Regions from separate parts of the Pseudomonas sp. BS3782 TE3695 genome, predicted to be linked through region 2. Evidence: predicted binding sites of a transcription regulator. Region 2 holds the regulator's gene; each other region holds the start of a gene.

Region 1 (6,180 bases), 5.1 Mb from region 2:
CCGGCGGTCCGCTGAACAGCAGGTTATGAGCCCCTGCCGCCGCAATCAGCAACGCGCGCTTGGCCGCGAGTTGCCCCTGCACTTCATTCAAATCGGGGTAGGGTTTGCTGGCGTAGAGCAAACCATTGGAAGCGTAGGGGGGGGATGGGCGTGTGGCCATTGAAATGCGCGACCGCTTCAAGCAGATGATCCACCGCAATCACCTTCAACCCAGAAGCCAGGCACGCCTCCTCGGCATTCGCCCGCGGCACCACCAACGTGCGCCCGGCCTTGCGCGCTGCCAGCGCTGCCGGCAACACCCCACGAACTGCCCGCACTGCGCCCGACAGTGCCAGCTCTCCCAGGCACTCCACGTCATCCAGCGTCAATGTCGGCACTTGCACGCTGGCCGAGAGAATTCCCAAGGCAATCGCCAGATCGAATCGCCCGCCGTCCTTTGGCAGATCGGCGGGAGCGAGATTCAAGGTGATGCGCCGTGCCGGAAATTGCAGGCCGGAATTGATGATCGCGCTGCGCACCCGGTCTTTGCTTTCCTTCACCGCCGCCTCGGGCAGCCCGACCATGGTCAGCGACGGCAAGCCGTTGGCCAGGTGCACTTCTACGGTGACGGCGGGAGCTTCTACGCCGACCTGGGCGCGGCTGTGGACGATGGAGAGGGACATGGTCGTTCCTTGAGCTGACGAGGACCGCTTCCTGCGGTTTTTTGAAGGGTAGTTGGCGGAGGAAGTTCTGGTGGGGTGGTTTAGGCGACAAACTTTCACTGGATGTTGCAAGTACGAAGCAGGCCAATCGCGAGGCACAAAAAAACCGCGACTCGGGCGGTTTCTTCGGGGGCCTAATCAGGCTCGTGCACCTGCAAGCAAGCCATCAGGTTCAAGTTCTTTGCCATACGTTGCTGCGACTTTAAAAAAGCGACGCTGACTGGCAGAAACGTTTCCGGCCAAGCGGAGCGCCTCGGCATGATACTCAGCGATCATTAAGGGCTTCGCTTTTTGCTTTTTGGGTTTCATAGACACCTCGCGTGCCTGGATGAGTGGATTGATCTTATTGGTCGTCTAGCGAAAAGACAAGGCGGTTGGTTTTGTCAAAAATGAATCCAAGTTTTTGATAATAGGAAATGGCACCCGGGTCGGGTTCTTGTACTTCGATCTCATTGCAGCCCAGCATCCGCGCATAAAGTTCCGTAGCCAGCAATGCAATTGGAGCGATCCAGCCTCGTAAAGCGGGGGTGTTTCTTGTATGTCCCTGCAATAGCACAATTTTTATGCAGATAGTGCTTTCACGCGGAGTCGCATAGCACAAGCCACAGAGCTCTTCTTCATACCAGATAGCCAGATCCAGCCCCCTTGCATCCTTACGCTTCCAGTCCGGAATGCATTCCCACGGGTACAGGGTTACTGCTTCCCACAGATGACAGGAGTTGATTGCAGCCGCGGTGATCGGATCGAGCCTGAGTGCTGAGACGTCGATTTCTGCGGCACGAATGTCAGGATCATCGGACATGGCTTCGTAAGTGAGATTTCGAGCATCAGACTTGAATATCTGATTGCGGAGTTCTGTGCCTTTTCCTTTTCTTCTCATCGCTTTTGTACTGTTGAGATCGAGGCGAAGAAGGTAACGGACGCAGGCGTGGTCACGTAATCAGGCGCAGGAGCTGGCTACTGTAGGACCGTACTTAGATGAATGAAGGACGTCAGAAGCGCAACAGGTGGAATTGGGTATGGTTGTGGAAAATGACTACGTCTGGCGTGCAGCAAACGTAGTCCGTAGGCGGTGCAAATTGGTGTTAAAACGATTGCAACATCCGCGAAGCTCGCTTCCACCAAGGAGCATTGACCGTACGTTTTGACTCATCCTGAAGAGGCAGCACGTATGGAACATCCTGCAACCGAATCCACGGCTGGTTATTCCAGTGCAGCAAACTCAACGACATCTGCGGCCAATTCAGCAGGCTCAGTATCGGGCGTTCGGTTGAGGTGGGTTGTTGGGCGTCTCTGAGGGCTGGCACTACGTCGTGGGTCAGCCATTCGCGCAGGCTTCGGTATTCGGGGCAGTAGTGGTAGATCAGTAACGCGTAGACGCCGGATTCGCTGATCAGCAGAGTGTTTTCGATGGCTCCGTGGATGAGCATTTGTACGGTTTGGTGTTGGTCGGGATCGAGTTTGCGTAGCGCTCGTTCGTCGAGGAAGAGGCGGAGTAGGCGGCCGAGGTCTCTGGCGCTGAACCAGGGTTGGTTTTCCAGGAGGAGGGCGTGGAGGTGGAGTTTGTGGCGGGTGAAGACGTGGGGAATCAGATAAGCGTCATCGCTATTCATTGATACAGCTCCTTTTGCAAAGGGGCTGCCGTCAATCGTCGCCAAACGATTGGGTGGCAGCTGTACGCGGGTTGGCGAACCGGAGCAAAAGGAACCCGGCAGACCCGAAGATCTCCCACGCACAACCGCCATGACTCGATGTGGCGGGAATAAGTCCGCCATCGGATGGTCGTCGTGCGCCTTAAGCTTCCGGGTCGCCAAACCCAGTGCTGAACATTCAGCATTGAGTGAGCTTAGGAACCGGGGCTATGCGGCGCAATCGGACGGCGGTGGTTTTCTTGTAGGACGTTGCCGGGGTTATTGAGGGCTTAAAGATCAAAAGATCGCAGCCTTCGGCAGCTCCTACAGGGGTGGTCTGTCCAGTGTGGATGGCTGGTAGACCGAGGCGACCCCATTCGAGCAAGCCCGCTCCCACAGGGGATCGCATTTCACAGAGGGGTTGATGCGTTACTCAACAGATGGATTGAGCTTCGCTTCCAGCTCCGCCACTTTCGCCTCGAGGCTCTCCAACCGTGCGCGGGTGCGTGCCAGTACGACCATCTGGCTATCGAATTCTTCCCGGCTCACCAGATCCAGCTTGCTGAAGCCGCTTTGCAACAAAGCCTTGAACTGGCTTTCGATTTCGCTTTTTGGCAGTGGGGTGTCGCCGCTGAAGAGGCGGGAGGCGGTGCCGCTCAGGGCGTCGAGGAAGTCTTTGGGCGCGAGCATGGGAAATGTCCTGTCAACAATGGCGGGCAGTGTACCACGCAGTGTCTATAGTCAATCTCGGCAGCTGCGATGCACGCTTTTCGCGCAGTCGACTGGGCAGCCGCGCACTGTTGTTGTGCGTAACGGTTGCCTTAATCGGGCGGAAAGCTCTTGGGCAGCGGCCAAGACATTGAAATCAATGGGTTTTGGATAGATGGCAAGCTTTCTGCTTAGTCGCTGGTGACCCATGCACTGATGCAGTCGCTGTGACGAATGCAGTGCGCCAAGCGGAACGGGGGAAGTTTCGTGCGGAGTGGTTCGCTGGCGTCGGACGGGCAGGTAAGGCCGACGATGCGTTACAAAGCCAGGCACTGCGCTTAGACTTGAGTCGGGTTTGTTTTCCTGGGGCAAGTCCACCAAATCGGGAGAGAGTTTTCATGAAGCTAGTCACTGCCATCATCAAGCCGTTCAAACTGGACGACGTGCGCGAGTCGCTGTCCGAAATCGGCGTGCAGGGCATTACCGTTACTGAGGTCAAAGGCTTCGGTCGGCAGAAGGGTCACACCGAGCTGTATCGCGGCGCGGAGTACGTGGTCGATTTCCTGCCTAAGGTGAAGATCGATGTCGCCATTGACGACAAGGATCTGGACCGGGTTATCGAGGCGATAACCAAGGCCGCCAACACCGGCAAGATCGGTGACGGCAAGATCTTCGTGGTCAATCTGGAACAGGCGATTCGCATCCGTACCGGCGAAACCGATACCGACGCAATCTAAGCCGCCACAAACCCAACGCCCCAGGAGAAAACAATATGACTCTGCGTAAAATCGCAGGGCTAGGAGCCCTGTTGTCCCTCGTAATGCCCGGCCTGGCCATGGCGGCAGACGAAGTGGCGGCCCCAGTCCTCAATTCCGGCGATACCGCCTGGATGATGACCTCGACAGCCCTCGTGCTGTTCATGACCATTCCCGGCCTCGCGCTGTTCTACGGCGGCATGGTTCGCTCGAAAAACATTCTTTCCGTGATGATGCAGTGCTTCGCCATTACCGGTTTGATCAGCATTCTGTGGGTCATTTATGGCTACAGCATTGCGTTCGACACCACCGGCATGGAGCAGGGCGTCGTCAACTTCAACTCGTTCTTCGGTGGCATGGGCAAGGCGTTCCTCGCCGGTGTCACGCCTTCGAGTCTGACCGGCCCCGCGGCGCTATTCCCCGAGGCGGTCTTCATTACCTTCCAGATGACTTTCGCTATCATCACCCCCGCGTTGATCGTCGGTGCGTTCGCCGAGCGGATGAAGTTCTCCGCCATGCTGATTTTCATGGGCATCTGGTTCACCCTGGTTTACGCACCGATCGCGCACATGGTCTGGTCCGGTAACGGCGGCCTGATGTGGGACTGGGGCGTTCTCGACTTCGCCGGCGGCACCGTGGTGCACATCAACGCCGGCGTGGCCGGTCTGATTGCCTGCCTGGTGCTGGGCAAGCGTAAAGGTTTCCCGACCACTCCGATGGCCCCGCACAACCTCGGCTATACCCTGATGGGCGCCGCGATGCTGTGGGTTGGCTGGTTCGGCTTCAACGCCGGTTCCGCTGCCGCCGCCAACGGCACTGCCGGCATGGCGATGCTGGTCACCCAGATCGCCACCGCTGCTGCGGCGCTGGGCTGGATGTTTGCCGAATGGGTCACTCACGGCAAACCAAGCGCACTGGGTATCGCTTCGGGTGTGGTGGCCGGTCTGGTTGCAATCACTCCGGCGGCCGGCACCGTGGGCCCGATGGGCGCTCTGGTGATCGGTCTGGCGGCGGGCGTGGTGTGTTTCTTCTGCGCCACCACCCTGAAACGCAAACTCGGTTATGACGACTCCCTGGATGCCTTCGGCGTGCACGGCGTCGGCGGTATTCTCGGCGCAATCCTGACGGGTGTGTTCGCGGCACCTACCCTTGGTGGCTTCGGCACCGTGACCGACATCGCTGCTCAAGTCTGGATTCAGTGCAAAGGCGTGGGCTTCACGGTGATCTACACCGCGATCGTCACGTTCATCATCCTGAAGGTCCTGGACGCCGTCATGGGGCTGCGTATCACCGAGGAAGAAGAAGCGGTCGGCATCGATCTGGCGCTTCACAACGAACGCGGCTACAACTTGTAAGCACGCGCATGAAAAATTTGCCCGGCTTGCCGGGCATTTTTTTGTCCGGAATTTGTCAGTGAAGGAAGGGCTGAAAGGTTTTTTCATACACGTTCAGTCCCGTTTGCGACGGGCGTTTTTCTGCGGCCAATGGCTTACACGATTGAAGGAATATTAGGGCCTTTGTTTTTTTCCAGAGCGCGCTAGAATGCGCCCCGAACGTGCGGAGAACAGTATGTGGCAACAGACTCTGATCACCTTGCGAGCACGGCCCCGAGGCTTTCATCTGGTAACGGATGAATTACTCGCCGGCTTGCCTGAACTCAAGGCGTGTCGTGTCGGTCTGTTGCATTTGTGGCTACAGCATACCTCGGCGTCGTTGACCATCAACGAGAACGCCGATCCGGCGGTACGTCGCGACTTCGAACGATTTTTCAATCGTCTGATCCCACAAGGAATAGACGGCTATGAGCATAACGACGAAGGCCTGGACGACCTCCCGGCGCACTTCAAGGCCAGCGTACTTGGCTGTCAGCTCAGTTTGCCGATCTCGGCAGGCCGACTGGCGTTGGGGACCTGGCAAGGTGTTTATCTGGGCGAGCACCGTGATCACGGCGGTGCCCGTAAAGTCCTCGCCACCGTGCACGGTGAAGGGGCATGAAAACCGCTGGTCACAAGTGGTGGTTGATTTTTTTCCGGCAGCCGTCGACAGACAGCAAAGCTGGGCTATAACTAATTTGCTTTTCGCAAGTCATGAGGTAGAACATGAGCGACGATGATCTGGAAAACGACGACCTCGAAGTAGGCGACGAAGACGAAACCGAAGAAGGCCTTGAAGCGGCGGTAGAAGACGTCGCTGAAGATGACGGCGGTGATACGCCCGTTCCGACTGCCAAAGGCAAAGCCAAGGCTGCGGTATCGGTCGATGAGCTGCCGAGCGTCGAAGCCAAGAACAAGGAACGCGATGCCCTGGCCAAGGCCATGGAAGAGTTTCTTGCACGGGGCGGCAAGGTGCAGGAAGTGGAGGCGAATGTGGTCGCCGATCCTCCCA
Region 2 (6,180 bases):
GCGACGACCTGCCGGACCTGCCGGTGATTCGCCGCGTAGGCCTTGGCATGGCGGTGGCCAGCGCTGCCAGTTTCGTGCGCGAACACGCCCACGGCATCACCCAGGCCCGCGGTGGCGAGGGGGCCGCTCGCGAATTCTGCGAATTGATCCTGCGCGCCCAGGGCCACCTTGATGCGGCCAATGCCGCGTATCTGTGAGCCCATCATGCTGAGCAAAAAAATTCGTAACATCCTGGTGTTCGGTTGCATCGCTGCGATTTTTGCAGCGGTCGGCTACTGGAACATCAGCCCCGAACGCTTCCTCGACAAGCCAGCGGTGAAGGTCGATGAAAGCGCGATCGATTATTACGCCATCAACGCCCATAGCGTGCAGTACCTGCCCGACGGCAAACTGCAATACGAGATGACGTCGGACAAGGTCGAACACGTGAAAGCGAGCGAGGTGACGCTGCTGACCAATCCGGATCTGAACATGTTCCGCGGCACCGAATTCCCCTGGCACGTCCAGAGCGAGCGCGGCGAAGTCAACCCGGACGGCACTCAGGTCGAGCTGATTGACTCGGTACGTATCACACGTTTCGACGAAAAAAACCGCAAAACCCTGATTACCACCACCCGTATGACAGTGTTCCCGCAGCAGCAATATGCGCAGACCGATCAACCCGTTAGAATCGACGGCGCTGGCGGTGTATCGACAGGCAACGGAATGAAAGCGTACTTGAAAGAAAGCAGGATACACCTGCTATCGAACGTAAGAGGACAGTATGAGGCTCGTTAAAACTCTCCCTATTTTGCTCAGTCTGGGCGCAGCACTGGGAAGCGTGAGCGCCTGGGCTCTGCCGAACGATCAAGAGCAACCTATCCGCATTCAGGCCGACGATGCCCAACTGGACGACAAGAACGGCGTTGCCACCTATAAGGGCGATGTGATCATCACCCAAGGCTCGATGAAGGTCACCGGCAATACCGTGACCATCACCCGCACCCCGGCCGGCGACATCGACGTGGTGACTTCGGTGGGCAACCTCGCCTACTTCGAGCAACTGCAAACGGCGGGCGACACCAAGCCGGTTCAGGGCTACGGCGTAACTATCCAGTACCACGCCTCGCAAAACCGTGTCGTGCTGATCGATCGCGCCAAAGTCATCGATAAGGACAACAACGTCACCCAAGGCGAGAAAATCGTCTACGACACGGTCAAAAAGCTTGCGAGCGCCGGTCGCGCCACGGGCAACAAGGTCACCGAGGCACGCCCTCGCATCGACATGGTGATCCAGCCGAAGAAGAAAACCGACGAGCAAAAGGCCCAGTAATGGCAACTCTGAAAGCTCAGCATCTGGCCAAGAGCTACAAGAGCCGTCAGGTCGTGCGCGATGTCAGCCTGTCCATCGACAGCGGACAGATCGTCGGTCTGCTTGGCCCTAATGGTGCCGGTAAAACTACCTGTTTCTACATGATTGTGGGTCTGGTGCAGGCCGATCAAGGCCGAGTATTGATCGACGACCTGGATGTCAGCCACCAGCCGATGCACGGTCGTGCGAAGGCAGGTATCGGTTATCTTCCGCAAGAAGCGTCGATCTTCCGCAAACTGTCGGTGGCCGACAACATCATGGCCATCCTCGAGACCCGCAAGGAACTCGACAAGGCCGGTCGTCGCCAAGAGCTGGAAAGCCTGATGCAGGAGTTCCACATCCATCACATCCGCGACAATCTCGGCATGAGCCTGTCCGGTGGTGAACGCCGCCGCGTGGAAATCGCCCGGGCACTGGCTACCAACCCGAAATTCATCCTCCTCGACGAACCTTTCGCCGGCGTGGACCCGATTTCGGTGGGCGATATCAAGCAAATCATCCATCACCTCAAGGCCAAAGGCATTGGCGTGCTAATCACGGACCACAACGTTCGTGAGACTCTGGATATCTGCGAAACCGCCTACATCGTCAACGATGGCCAACTGATTGCTGAAGGTGACTCCGCCACCATCCTTGCCAATGAACTGGTCAAGGAAGTGTATCTGGGCCACGAGTTCCGCCTGTAAGCACCTGAGGTGCCCGGGTCGCCTAGGGAGCACTCGCTTCAATAAAAAATCAATAACTTTTTATTGTTACAGCGCTCTAGGCAAACACTTCAGTTTCGGGCATATAATTTGCTTATGTTTGGCGCTTCGGCGCCCTGTAGTGGATGGCGCATGTGCGCCGGCGAATAAGGTGTTAAGCCCCTGCCATGAAACCATCGCTAGTCTTGAGAATGGGCCAGCAGCTGACGATGACACCGCAGCTGCAACAGGCCATCCGCCTGCTCCAATTGTCGACCCTGGACCTGCAACAGGAAATCCAGGAGGCCCTGGAGTCCAATCCGATGCTCGAACGCCAGGAAGAAGGCGACGACTTCGATAACGCCGACCCCTTGGCCGATAGCGCCGAACAGAAACCCAACGCCGACATTCAGGAACCCTCCTACCAGGAAACCGCCCCGACGGTGGACAACCTTGAGGAAGGCGACTGGAACGAGCGTATCCCCAACGAATTGCCCGTCGACACAGCCTGGGAGGATGTCTACCAGACCAGCGCCAGCAGCCTGCCGAGCAACGATGACGACGAGTGGGACTTCACCACCCGCACATCGGTCGGTGAAAGCCTGCAAAGCCATTTGCTCTGGCAACTGAACCTGGCACCGATGTCCGACACCGATCGCCTGATCGCCGTGACCCTGATCGATTGCATCAACAATCAGGGCTACCTGGACGAAACCCTCGAGGAAATCCTCGAAGCGTTCGACCCGGAACTGGACATCGAACTGGACGAAATCGAAGCCGTGCTGCACCGCATCCAGCAATTCGAACCCGCTGGCATCGGCGCCCGCAACCTTGGTGAATGCCTGCTACTGCAACTGCGCCAGTTGTCCGCCAAGACCCCTTGGCTGGCCGAAGCCAAGCGCCTGGTCACCGATTACATCGACCTGCTCGGCAGCCGCGATTACAGCCAGCTGATGCGCCGCATGAAGCTCAAGGAAGATGAGCTGCGCCAGGTCATCGAATTGGTCCAGAGCCTCAACCCACGCCCGGGTTCACAGATCGAGTCCACCGAAGCCGAATACGTCGTTCCCGACGTGATTGTGCGCAAGGACAACGAACGCTGGCTGGTGGAGCTGAACCAGGAGTCGGTGCCACGCTTGCGGGTCAACGCCCAATACGCCGGTTTCGTGCGCCGCGCCGACACCAGCGCTGACAATACTTTCATGCGTAATCAGCTGCAGGAGGCTCGATGGTTCATCAAGAGCCTGCAAAGCCGCAATGAAACCCTGATGAAAGTCGCCACCCAGATCGTCGAGCATCAACGCGGCTTTCTCGAATACGGTGACGAGGCCATGAAGCCGTTGGTGCTGCATGACATCGCCGAAGCAGTCGGCATGCATGAATCGACGATCTCACGGGTGACCACGCAAAAATTCATGCATACCCCACGGGGCATCTATGAATTGAAATACTTTTTCTCCAGCCACGTCAGTACCTCCGAAGGCGGTGAATGCTCGTCCACGGCCATCCGCGCGATCATCAAAAAACTGGTTGCGGCGGAAAATCAGAAAAAGCCGTTGAGTGACAGCAAGATCGCTGGTTTACTGGAGGCACAAGGCATTCAGGTAGCCCGTCGCACCGTCGCCAAGTACCGCGAATCCCTGGGAATCGCGCCTTCCAGCGAACGTAAGCGGTTGATGTAGCCGTCGGGCTCGCCACAGCGTTCCAGTGGCAGGCATTTCTGCCTGCCGCTTTATGCACTGGCAACGAAGGAGAAGCTGTATGCAAGTCAACATCAGTGGACACCAACTGGAAGTGACCGAACCCCTGCGCACCTACATCGGCGAAAAACTCGACCGGTTAGAGAGGCATTTCGACAAGATCACCAATGTGCAAGTCACGATGAACGTCGAAAAACTGCTGCAGAAAATCGAAGCCACGCTGCATATTCCCGGCGGAGAAGTGGTCGCCAATGCCGAGCATACGGACATGTATGCCGCCATCGACCTGCTGACCGACAAGCTGGATCGCCAACTTAAAAAGCATAAGGAAAAGACCCAGAGCCTCCTCCAGGGCGCGACCGGTCGTTAACACCCCCAATCCATGATCCGACTAGAAACCATCCTGACCCCCGGCCGTTCCCAAGTGAACGCGCCGGGTGGCAGTAAAAAGAAAGCCCTCGAACAAATTGCCAACCTTATCCACCGCGAAGTACCGGATCTGGAAATGCAGGACGTCTTCGAGGCCCTGATTGCCCGTGAGAAACTCGGTTCTACCGGTTTCGGCAACGGCATCGCCATCCCCCATTGCCGGCTCAAAGGCTGCACCTCGCCAATCAGTGCGCTGCTGCACCTGGAAGCCCCTATCGATTTCGATGCCATTGACGGCGCCCCGGTTGACCTGCTGTTTGTGCTTCTGGTCCCGGAAGCCGCCACCGATGCACACCTGGAATTGCTGCGCCAGATCGCCAGCATGCTGGATCGCAAGGAAGTGCGTGAAAAACTGCGTAGCGCCCCGAGCAACGAAGCCTTGTATCAGGTTGTCCTGGACGAGCAGAACGGTCACTAATCATGCGCCTGATCATCGTCAGCGGCCGCTCCGGCTCAGGTAAAAGTACCGCCCTCGATGTGCTCGAGGACAACGGCTATTACTGCATCGACAATCTGCCTGCCGGCTTGCTACCGGAACTGGCGGAACGCGCGCTGATTCACACAGAGCTGGCACAACCGCTGGTGGCCGTGTCCATCGATGCACGCAACCTGCCAAGCCACCTGTCACGGTTCCCCGAATTGCTGGAAGAGGTCCGCAGCCGACATATCCAGTGCGATGTGCTGTATCTGGACGCCGACGAAGAAACCTTGCTCAAGCGCTTTTCGGAAACTCGCCGTCGTCACCCCTTGAGCAGCGCCAATCGTTCGCTGGCGGAGGCGATCCAGGATGAAACCAATCTGCTGGGGCCTATCGCCGATCTGGCCGATCTCAAGGTCAACACCACCAATCTGAACCTGTATCAGTTACGCGATACCATCAAATTGCGCCTGCTTAATCAGCCGGAGCCCGGCACTGCGTTCCTGGTGGAATCTTTCGGGTTCAAGCGTGGCATGCCGGTGGATGCCGATCTGGTATTCGACGTGCGCTGCCTGCCCAACCCTTACTGGAAGCCGGAGCTACGAGCACAGTCCGGGCTCGATCAACCGGTGGCCGAGTACCTGGCGGCACAGCCGGACGTCGAAGAGATGTTCCAGGACATTTCCTCCTACCTGCTCAAGTGGCTGCCCCGTTTTGCTGCCAGCAATCGCGCCTATGTCACCATTGCCATTGGCTGCACTGGCGGACATCACCGCTCTGTCTACCTGACCGAACGTCTGGGTCAGGTCCTGCAAAAAACCCTGAAGAACGTCCAGGTCCGCCACCGCGACCTCAGCTAAAGGATTCACATCGCGATGCCTGCTCTGGAAATCGAAATCATCAACAAGCTGGGTTTGCATGCCCGCGCGTCTGCAAAATTCGTGGGTGTGGCGGGTCAGTTTCCTGGTACCACGATCCGGGTCGGGCGCACGCCTGAATCGACAGTCGACGGCAAGAGCATCATGGCGATGATGATGCTGGCCGCCGGCAAAGGCACCAGAATCCACCTGATTACCGAAGGCGAACAGGAGCAGGAAGCGCTGGATGCACTGGTGAAGCTGATCAACAACTACTTTGACGAAGGCGAGTAAAAGTCAAAAGATCGCAGCCTCGTTTCACTCGACAGCTCCTACAAGGATCTGCATACAGTAGGAGCTGTCGAGTGAAACGAGGCTGCGATCTTTTGATCCTGTTTTTCAAGCCAACGATGTATCCATCACCATCATCAGACAAAAGCCGATCAGCAGCCCAAGGCTGGCCAGTTTGTCGTGACCATGGCGGCGCGATTCGGGGATGACTTCGTGAGTCACCACCAGCAACATCGCACCGGCCGCCAGTGCCAGCCCCAAAGGCAACAGCAGTTCGGCCAGGCTCACCAGCCAGGCGCATAACAATGCAAAGACCGGCTCGACCAATCCTGAGGCCGCACCGATCAGGAACGCCTTGACCCGCGACATCCCTGCCCCGGCCAACACCAACGCAATGACCAGTCCTTCTGGCACATCCTGCAAGGCGATGCCCATGGCCAGACTGTCGGCG
Region 3 (6,180 bases), 5.7 Mb from region 2:
GCCCGGACACCTGCCGCAACCACCCGAAGATCGGACCGCGGCCGGGGTATTGCGCGTACAAGCCTAAAGAAGTGGTGCGCGAGAACAATCCGCGGACGCTGGGCAAGTTTTAAACAATCGTTGAGTTCTTCAGCGATAGACAGACCGCTTTCGCGAGCAAGCCCGCTCCCACAGGGATCGGCGTTGAATACAGATCATCTGTAAAGAACAAATCCCCTGTGGGAGCGGGCTTGCTCGGAGGCCCTCACAAACACCGCAAAAGACCCAGACAAACAAAAACGCCCCCGACCTTGCGGTCGGGGGCGTTTTTTTAAGCGCTAACTAAGTCGAAACTCAGTTACCAGCTTTCTTGGCAGCGCGGGTACGCTCGCTTTCGCCCAGGATCTTCTTACGAAGACGGATGGACTTAGGAGTGACTTCGCACAATTCGTCTTCTTGAACGAATTCCAGAGCCTGCTCCAGGGTGAAGCGGATAGGCGGAACCAGAGCGATGGTTTCGTCTTTACCCGAAGCACGCATGTTGTCGAGCTTCTTGCCTTTGGTTGGGTTGACGCCCAGGTCGTTGTCGCGGCTGTTGATGCCGACGATTTGACCTTCGTACACGTCTTCACCGTGACCCAGGAACAGTTTGCCGCGAGCTTGCAGGGTTTCCAGCGAGTAAGTCAGTGCCTTACCGGTAGCCACCGAAACCAGCACGCCATTCTGACGGCCGGACATGTCGCCGGACTTCATCACGTCGTAACGGTCGAAGATCGAGGTCAGGATGCCTGCACCGGAGGTCAGGGTCAGGAACTCGTTACGGAAACCGATCAAGCCACGAGCCGGGATGTTGTACTCAAGGCGCACACGGCCCTTGCCATCCGGAACCATGTTGGTCAGGTCGCCCTTACGGATACCGATCTGTTCCATGATCGAACCTTGCGATTCTTCCGGCAGGTCGATGGTCACGTTTTCGTACGGTTCGTGCTTGACGCCGTCAACCATGCGGATGATCACTTCTGGACGACCAACACCCATTTCGAAGCCTTCGCGACGCATGGTTTCGATCAGTACCGAGAGGTGCAGCTCACCACGGCCGGAGACTTTGAACTTGTCGGCGGTATCGCCTTCTTCAACGCGCAGGGCAACGTTGTAGAGCAGTTCTTTGTCCAGACGTTCCTTGATGTTACGGCTGGTGACGAACTTGCCTTCTTTACCGCAGAAAGGCGAGTCGTTTACCTGGAAGGTCATGGAAACGGTTGGCTCGTCAACGGTCAGCGGCTTCATCGCTTCGACGTTCAGTGGGTCGCACAGAGTGTCGGAGATGAACAGCTGGTCGAAGCCGCTGATGCAGACGATGTCGCCGGCAGCTGCTTCTTCAACGTCGATGCGGTGCAGGCCGTGGTGCCCCATCAGCTTCAGGATACGACCGTTACGCTTCTTGCCGTCGGCGTCGATAGCGACAACCGGAGTGTTCGGCTTGATGCGACCACGAGCGATACGGCCAACGCCGATAACACCCAGGAAGCTGTTGTAGTCCAGAGCGGAGATTTGCATCTGGAACGGACCGTCACGGTCGACTTTCGGCGCAGGTACGTTGTCGACGATCGACTGGTACAGCGGGGTCATGTCTTCAGCCATGTCGGTGTGTTCCAGACCGGCAATGCCGTTCAGGGCCGAGGCGTAGACGACTTTGAAGTCCAGCTGTTCTTCGGTGGCACCGAGGTTGTCGAACAGGTCGAAGATCTGGTCCAGAACCCAGTCCGGACGCGCGCCTGGACGGTCAACCTTGTTGATCACCACGATTGGACGCAGGCCGGCTTCGAACGCCTTCTTGGTCACGAAACGGGTTTGCGGCATAGGGCCGTCTTGAGCGTCAACCAGCAGCAGAACGGAGTCAACCATCGACATTACGCGTTCAACTTCGCCGCCGAAGTCGGCGTGGCCCGGGGTGTCCACGATGTTGATGTGGTAGCCGTTCCAGTTGATGGCGGTGTTTTTCGCCAGAATGGTAATACCGCGCTCTTTCTCCTGGTCGTTGGAGTCCATCACGCGCTCGTCGTTGAGCTCGTTGCGCTCCAGGGTGCCGGATTGACGCAAGAGTTTGTCTACCAGGGTGGTTTTACCATGGTCAACGTGAGCAATGATGGCGATGTTGCGTAGATTTTCGATCACTTGTGTATCTCGATCAGAGGATTCGGTGTGCTGACAAGTCTTGGCAGCGATTTACAGTAGAGTCCGGCAAAGCCGTTACAGCTTGACGGCGGCGTCGGGGGGCCGGTGACGCAGGCCACAGGCAAACAGCCCCGGGCACTTAGCTCGGTCGATAAACGCGCACATTGGCATGCCCCTCACTGAGCAAATGGTGGGCATGCAGGCGACTCATCACGCCTTTGTCGCAATACAGCAGGTACTGGCGAGTAGGGTCCAGTTCCTTGAAACGAGCGTTCAATGCATAAAACGGCATCGTCTGCACCTCAATGCCAGTGAGTTCCAGCGGCTCGTCTTCAGCGGCATCCGGGTGACGGATGTCGATGATGATCTGGCCCGCCAGAGCTTCGCTGACTTCTTCGATCTGCAAATCCTGGCCCAATTCGTCGATTACGCGATCGATCGGCACCAGTTTGGCGTTTTCGAGCGCACGCTCGAGTACCGCCATGTCGAATTCTTTCTCTTCATGCTCCACGCGCGGACGCTTGGCGTGGGTCTTTGGGTTCACCGAGATGACCCCGCAGTATTCCGGCATGTGCTTGGCGAAATCGGCAGTACCGATTTCGTTGGCCAGGTCGATGATGTCCTGCTTGTGACTGGCGATCAGTGGACGCAAGACCAGCTTGTCGGTCACGCAGTCGATAACGGACAAGTTCGGCAACGTCTGGCTCGATACTTGGGAAATCGCTTCGCCGGTGACCAGCGCTTCGATCTCCAGCCGATCGGCAATACGGGAAGCAGCGCGCAACATCATACGCTTCAAAACTACACCCATATGACTGTTATCGACTTTCCCGAGAATTTCTCCCAGTACTTCCTCGAACGGCACACTGACAAATAACACGCGTTGGGAGCTGCCGTACTTCTTCCAGATGAAGTGCGCGACTTCCATGACGCCCAGTTCGTGGGCACGTCCGCCCAGATTGAAGAAACAGAAATGGCTCATCAGCCCGCGGCGCATGATCTGGTAAGCGGCGACGGTGGAATCGAAGCCACCGGACATCAGTACAAGCGTCTGTTCCAAGGCACCCAGCGGGTAACCGCCGATGCTGTTGTGCTGGCTGTGGATCACGAACAACCGTTTGTCGCGAATTTCGATGCGAACTTCGATTTCCGGCGCTTTGAGCGAGATTCCGGCGGCGCCGCACTGACGACGCAGTTGGCTGCCGACGTATTTCTCGACGTCCATGGAGCTGAATTCGTGCTTGCCGGCACGCTTGCAGCGCACCGAAAAGATCTTCCCGGCCAGGGCGTCACCGAAATGCTGCTTGCACTTGGCGACGATGTCGTCGAAGTCGCCCAACGGGTATTCATCGACCTGCAGGAAATGCGCGATGCCCGGCATGCAGCTCAGGCGCTCGGTCATCTCCTTCAGGGCTTTCGGCTCGCTGACGCGGGTTTCCAGCTCGAGGTTGTCCCACACACCGTTCACCACCACAGCCGGGTCCAGATCGCGGAGCACGGTACGGATGTTTTTGGCCAACTGGCGGATGAAACGCATCCGTACCGGGCGGCTCTTGATGGTGATCTCGGGAAAGACTTTTACGATTAGTTTCATGAAAACAGCGCGCGCTGGGCCAGCCGAAAAAGGGGGGCGCGGATTATAGCGGAAATTGCTCAAGGTTTAACCAGTTAATGTGCAGAAGGTTTTGCGCGCACCAAAACAGGTCATTTATGGAATTCGACGCTACATTACAGGGCGAGGTTTGGCGCTTTTCGAGGCTTTGCACCTTTATAAGCGTGATATTGGGGCAAAAAACCCATGGTGGGGCACTGGCATGCAATTTGCTCCCTTGTGAGGCAGGTTGCCTTGGCAGAGTATTCGCGCCGGCATCACCCACATTCTAAGGGCATCCACTACTAAGCCCGAAGCCACCCGGAGGACACTATGTCGAAGTCGGTTCAACTCATCAAAGATCATGACGTCAAGTGGATTGATCTGCGCTTCACGGACACCAAAGGCACTCAGCACCACGTGACCATGCCGGCTCGCGATGGGCTGGATGAAGCTTTCTTCGAAGAAGGCAAAATGTTCGACGGTTCCTCCATCGCTGGCTGGAAAGGCATCGAAGCTTCCGACATGATCCTGATGCCGGACGACTCCACTGCCGTTCTCGACCCGTTCACCGAAGAGCCGACCCTGATCCTGGTTTGCGACGTGATCGAGCCTTCGACCATGCAAGGCTACGACCGTGACCCACGTGCGATCGCCAAGCGTGCCGAGGAATACCTGAAGTCGACCGGTATCGGCGACACCGTATTCGTGGGTCCAGAGCCTGAGTTCTTCATCTTCGACGAAGTGAAGTTCAAGTCCGACATCTCCGGCTCGATGTTCAAAATCTTCTCCGAACAAGGTTCGTGGATGTCCGACCAAGACGTGGAAGGCGGCAACAAAGGCCACCGCCCAGGCGTCAAAGGCGGCTACTTCCCTGTTCCGCCATTCGACCACGACCACGAAATCCGTACCTCCATGTGCAACGCCATGGAAGAAATGGGCCTGGTCATCGAAGTTCACCACCACGAAGTGGCGACTGCCGGCCAGAACGAAATCGGCGTGAAGTTCAACACCCTGGTGGCCAAGGCTGACGAAGTTCAGACCCTGAAGTACTGCGTACACAACGTTGCTGACGCATACGGCCGCACCGCGACCTTCATGCCTAAGCCTCTGTACGGCGACAACGGTTCGGGTATGCACGTTCACCTGTCCATCGCCAAAGATGGCAAGAACACCTTCGCTGGCGAAGGCTATGCCGGCCTGTCCGATACCGCTCTGTACTTCATTGGCGGCATCATCAAGCACGGTAAGGCTCTGAACGGCTTCACCAACCCGTCGACCAACTCCTACAAGCGTCTGGTCCCAGGTTTCGAAGCGCCAGTGATGCTGGCTTACTCGGCTCGTAACCGTTCGGCTTCGATCCGTATTCCTTACGTGTCCAGCCCTCGCGCTCGCCGTATCGAAGCTCGCTTCCCGGATCCGGCAGCTAACCCATACCTGGGCTTCGCTGCACTGTTGATGGCTGGCCTGGACGGCATCCAGAACAAGATCCACCCTGGCGACGCCGCTGACAAAAACCTGTACGACCTGCCGCCTGAAGAGGCGAAAGAGATCCCACAAGTTTGCGGCAGCCTGAAAGAAGCCCTGGAAGAGCTGGACAAAGGTCGTGCGTTCCTGACCAAAGGCGGCGTTTTCAGCGACGACTTCATCGACGCTTACATCGCCCTGAAAAGCGAAGAAGAAATCAAGGTTCGTACCTTCGTACACCCACTGGAATATGAGCTGTACTACAGCTGCTGATCCGGTAGCGCCGCGCTACGCGGCGTGACAAAAGAGAGGCCTCCTTCGGGAGGTCTTTTTTATGGGCGACTTCCGACAATGAAATTGGACATTTCCTCGGACACACACAGCATCGTCCGGCATCAACCCGTTTGAATGGCTCGTAGCCTGTCCACTACCTGCAATCAACGGATGGAATGATGACAACTTTCACGCTCAAGACGCTACTGACCGCTCTCGGTGCCCTCGCCCTTTCAGGCTGCACCACAACTCCCCCATCGACAGACATCGAACGGGAAATCCTGCTTCAAAGCAGCCAGTCGTGGGATAGCACACCTTACATTCGCTACCCGGATGCCGCGCCTGAGCTGACAGTGCTCAAACTCACGATCCCTGCCAATAGCAAACTTCCCTGGCACACCCACCCGATTCCCAACGCGGCTTATATCCTCTCGGGCGAGCTAACAGTCGAAGACCGGAACAGCGGCCAGACCCGGCGTATCAAACAGGGCGAAGCGCTGGCTGAAATGGTCAATATCACTCATCGTGGAGTGACCGGCGATACACCGGTAAAACTTATTGTGTTCTATGCTGGGAGCGAGGGTATTCCATTGGCGGAGTAGTCTTTGCTCAACACGGGGAATCCGAATGCGGCCACTGTTATTACTTCTACTGCTGCCCTGCATTTCTCCCGTGATGGCCCAAATCTACAAATA

What was found. Region 2 encodes sigma-54, which starts transcription at its own class of promoters, with help from an activator protein. Its sites were predicted from a motif close to ANTGGCATNNANNTTGCTNT; they were not measured.
Region 1: glnK (P-II family nitrogen regulator) is a predicted target of sigma-54. The motif match lies at 3,215-3,234, and genes of this name have one in related genera.
Region 3: glnA (glutamate--ammonia ligase) is a predicted target of sigma-54. The motif match lies at 3,963-3,982, and genes of this name have one in related genera.

The regions. Positions count from the first base shown of each region.
Region 1 covers NZ_JBNDKB010000001.1:1,045,759-1,051,938, forward strand. The annotation lists partial or broken gene ABH909_RS04630 (YifB family Mg chelatase-like AAA ATPase) at 1-662, opposite strand, end outside; gene ABH909_RS04635 (hypothetical protein) at 840-1,010, opposite strand; gene ABH909_RS04640 (N-acetyltransferase) at 1,045-1,581, opposite strand; gene ABH909_RS04645 (BRO-N domain-containing protein) at 1,787-2,314, opposite strand; gene ABH909_RS04650 (accessory factor UbiK family protein) at 2,762-3,022, opposite strand; gene glnK (P-II family nitrogen regulator) at 3,439-3,777, shown strand; gene ABH909_RS04660 (ammonium transporter) at 3,813-5,150, shown strand; gene ABH909_RS04665 (secondary thiamine-phosphate synthase enzyme YjbQ) at 5,365-5,790, shown strand; gene sutA (transcriptional regulator SutA) at 5,895-6,180, shown strand, end outside.
Region 2 covers NZ_JBNDKB010000001.1:6,145,919-6,152,098, forward strand. The annotation lists gene ABH909_RS27875 (KdsC family phosphatase) at 1-197, shown strand, start outside; gene lptC (LPS export ABC transporter periplasmic protein LptC) at 205-777, shown strand; gene lptA (lipopolysaccharide transport periplasmic protein LptA) at 764-1,312, shown strand; gene lptB (LPS export ABC transporter ATP-binding protein) at 1,312-2,037, shown strand; gene ABH909_RS27895 (RNA polymerase factor sigma-54) at 2,223-3,716, shown strand; gene hpf (ribosome hibernation-promoting factor, HPF/YfiA family) at 3,796-4,104, shown strand; gene ptsN (PTS IIA-like nitrogen regulatory protein PtsN) at 4,117-4,581, shown strand; gene rapZ (RNase adapter RapZ) at 4,584-5,441, shown strand; gene ABH909_RS27915 (HPr family phosphocarrier protein) at 5,457-5,732, shown strand; gene ABH909_RS27920 (ZIP family metal transporter) at 5,838-6,180, opposite strand, start outside.
Region 3 covers NZ_JBNDKB010000001.1:435,657-441,836, forward strand. The annotation lists gene ABH909_RS01905 (YkgJ family cysteine cluster protein) at 1-113, shown strand, start outside; gene typA (translational GTPase TypA) at 334-2,154, opposite strand; gene thiI (tRNA uracil 4-sulfurtransferase ThiI) at 2,294-3,748, opposite strand; gene glnA (glutamate--ammonia ligase) at 4,079-5,485, shown strand; gene ABH909_RS01925 (cupin domain-containing protein) at 5,662-6,087, shown strand; gene ABH909_RS01930 (DUF4124 domain-containing protein) at 6,113-6,180, shown strand, end outside.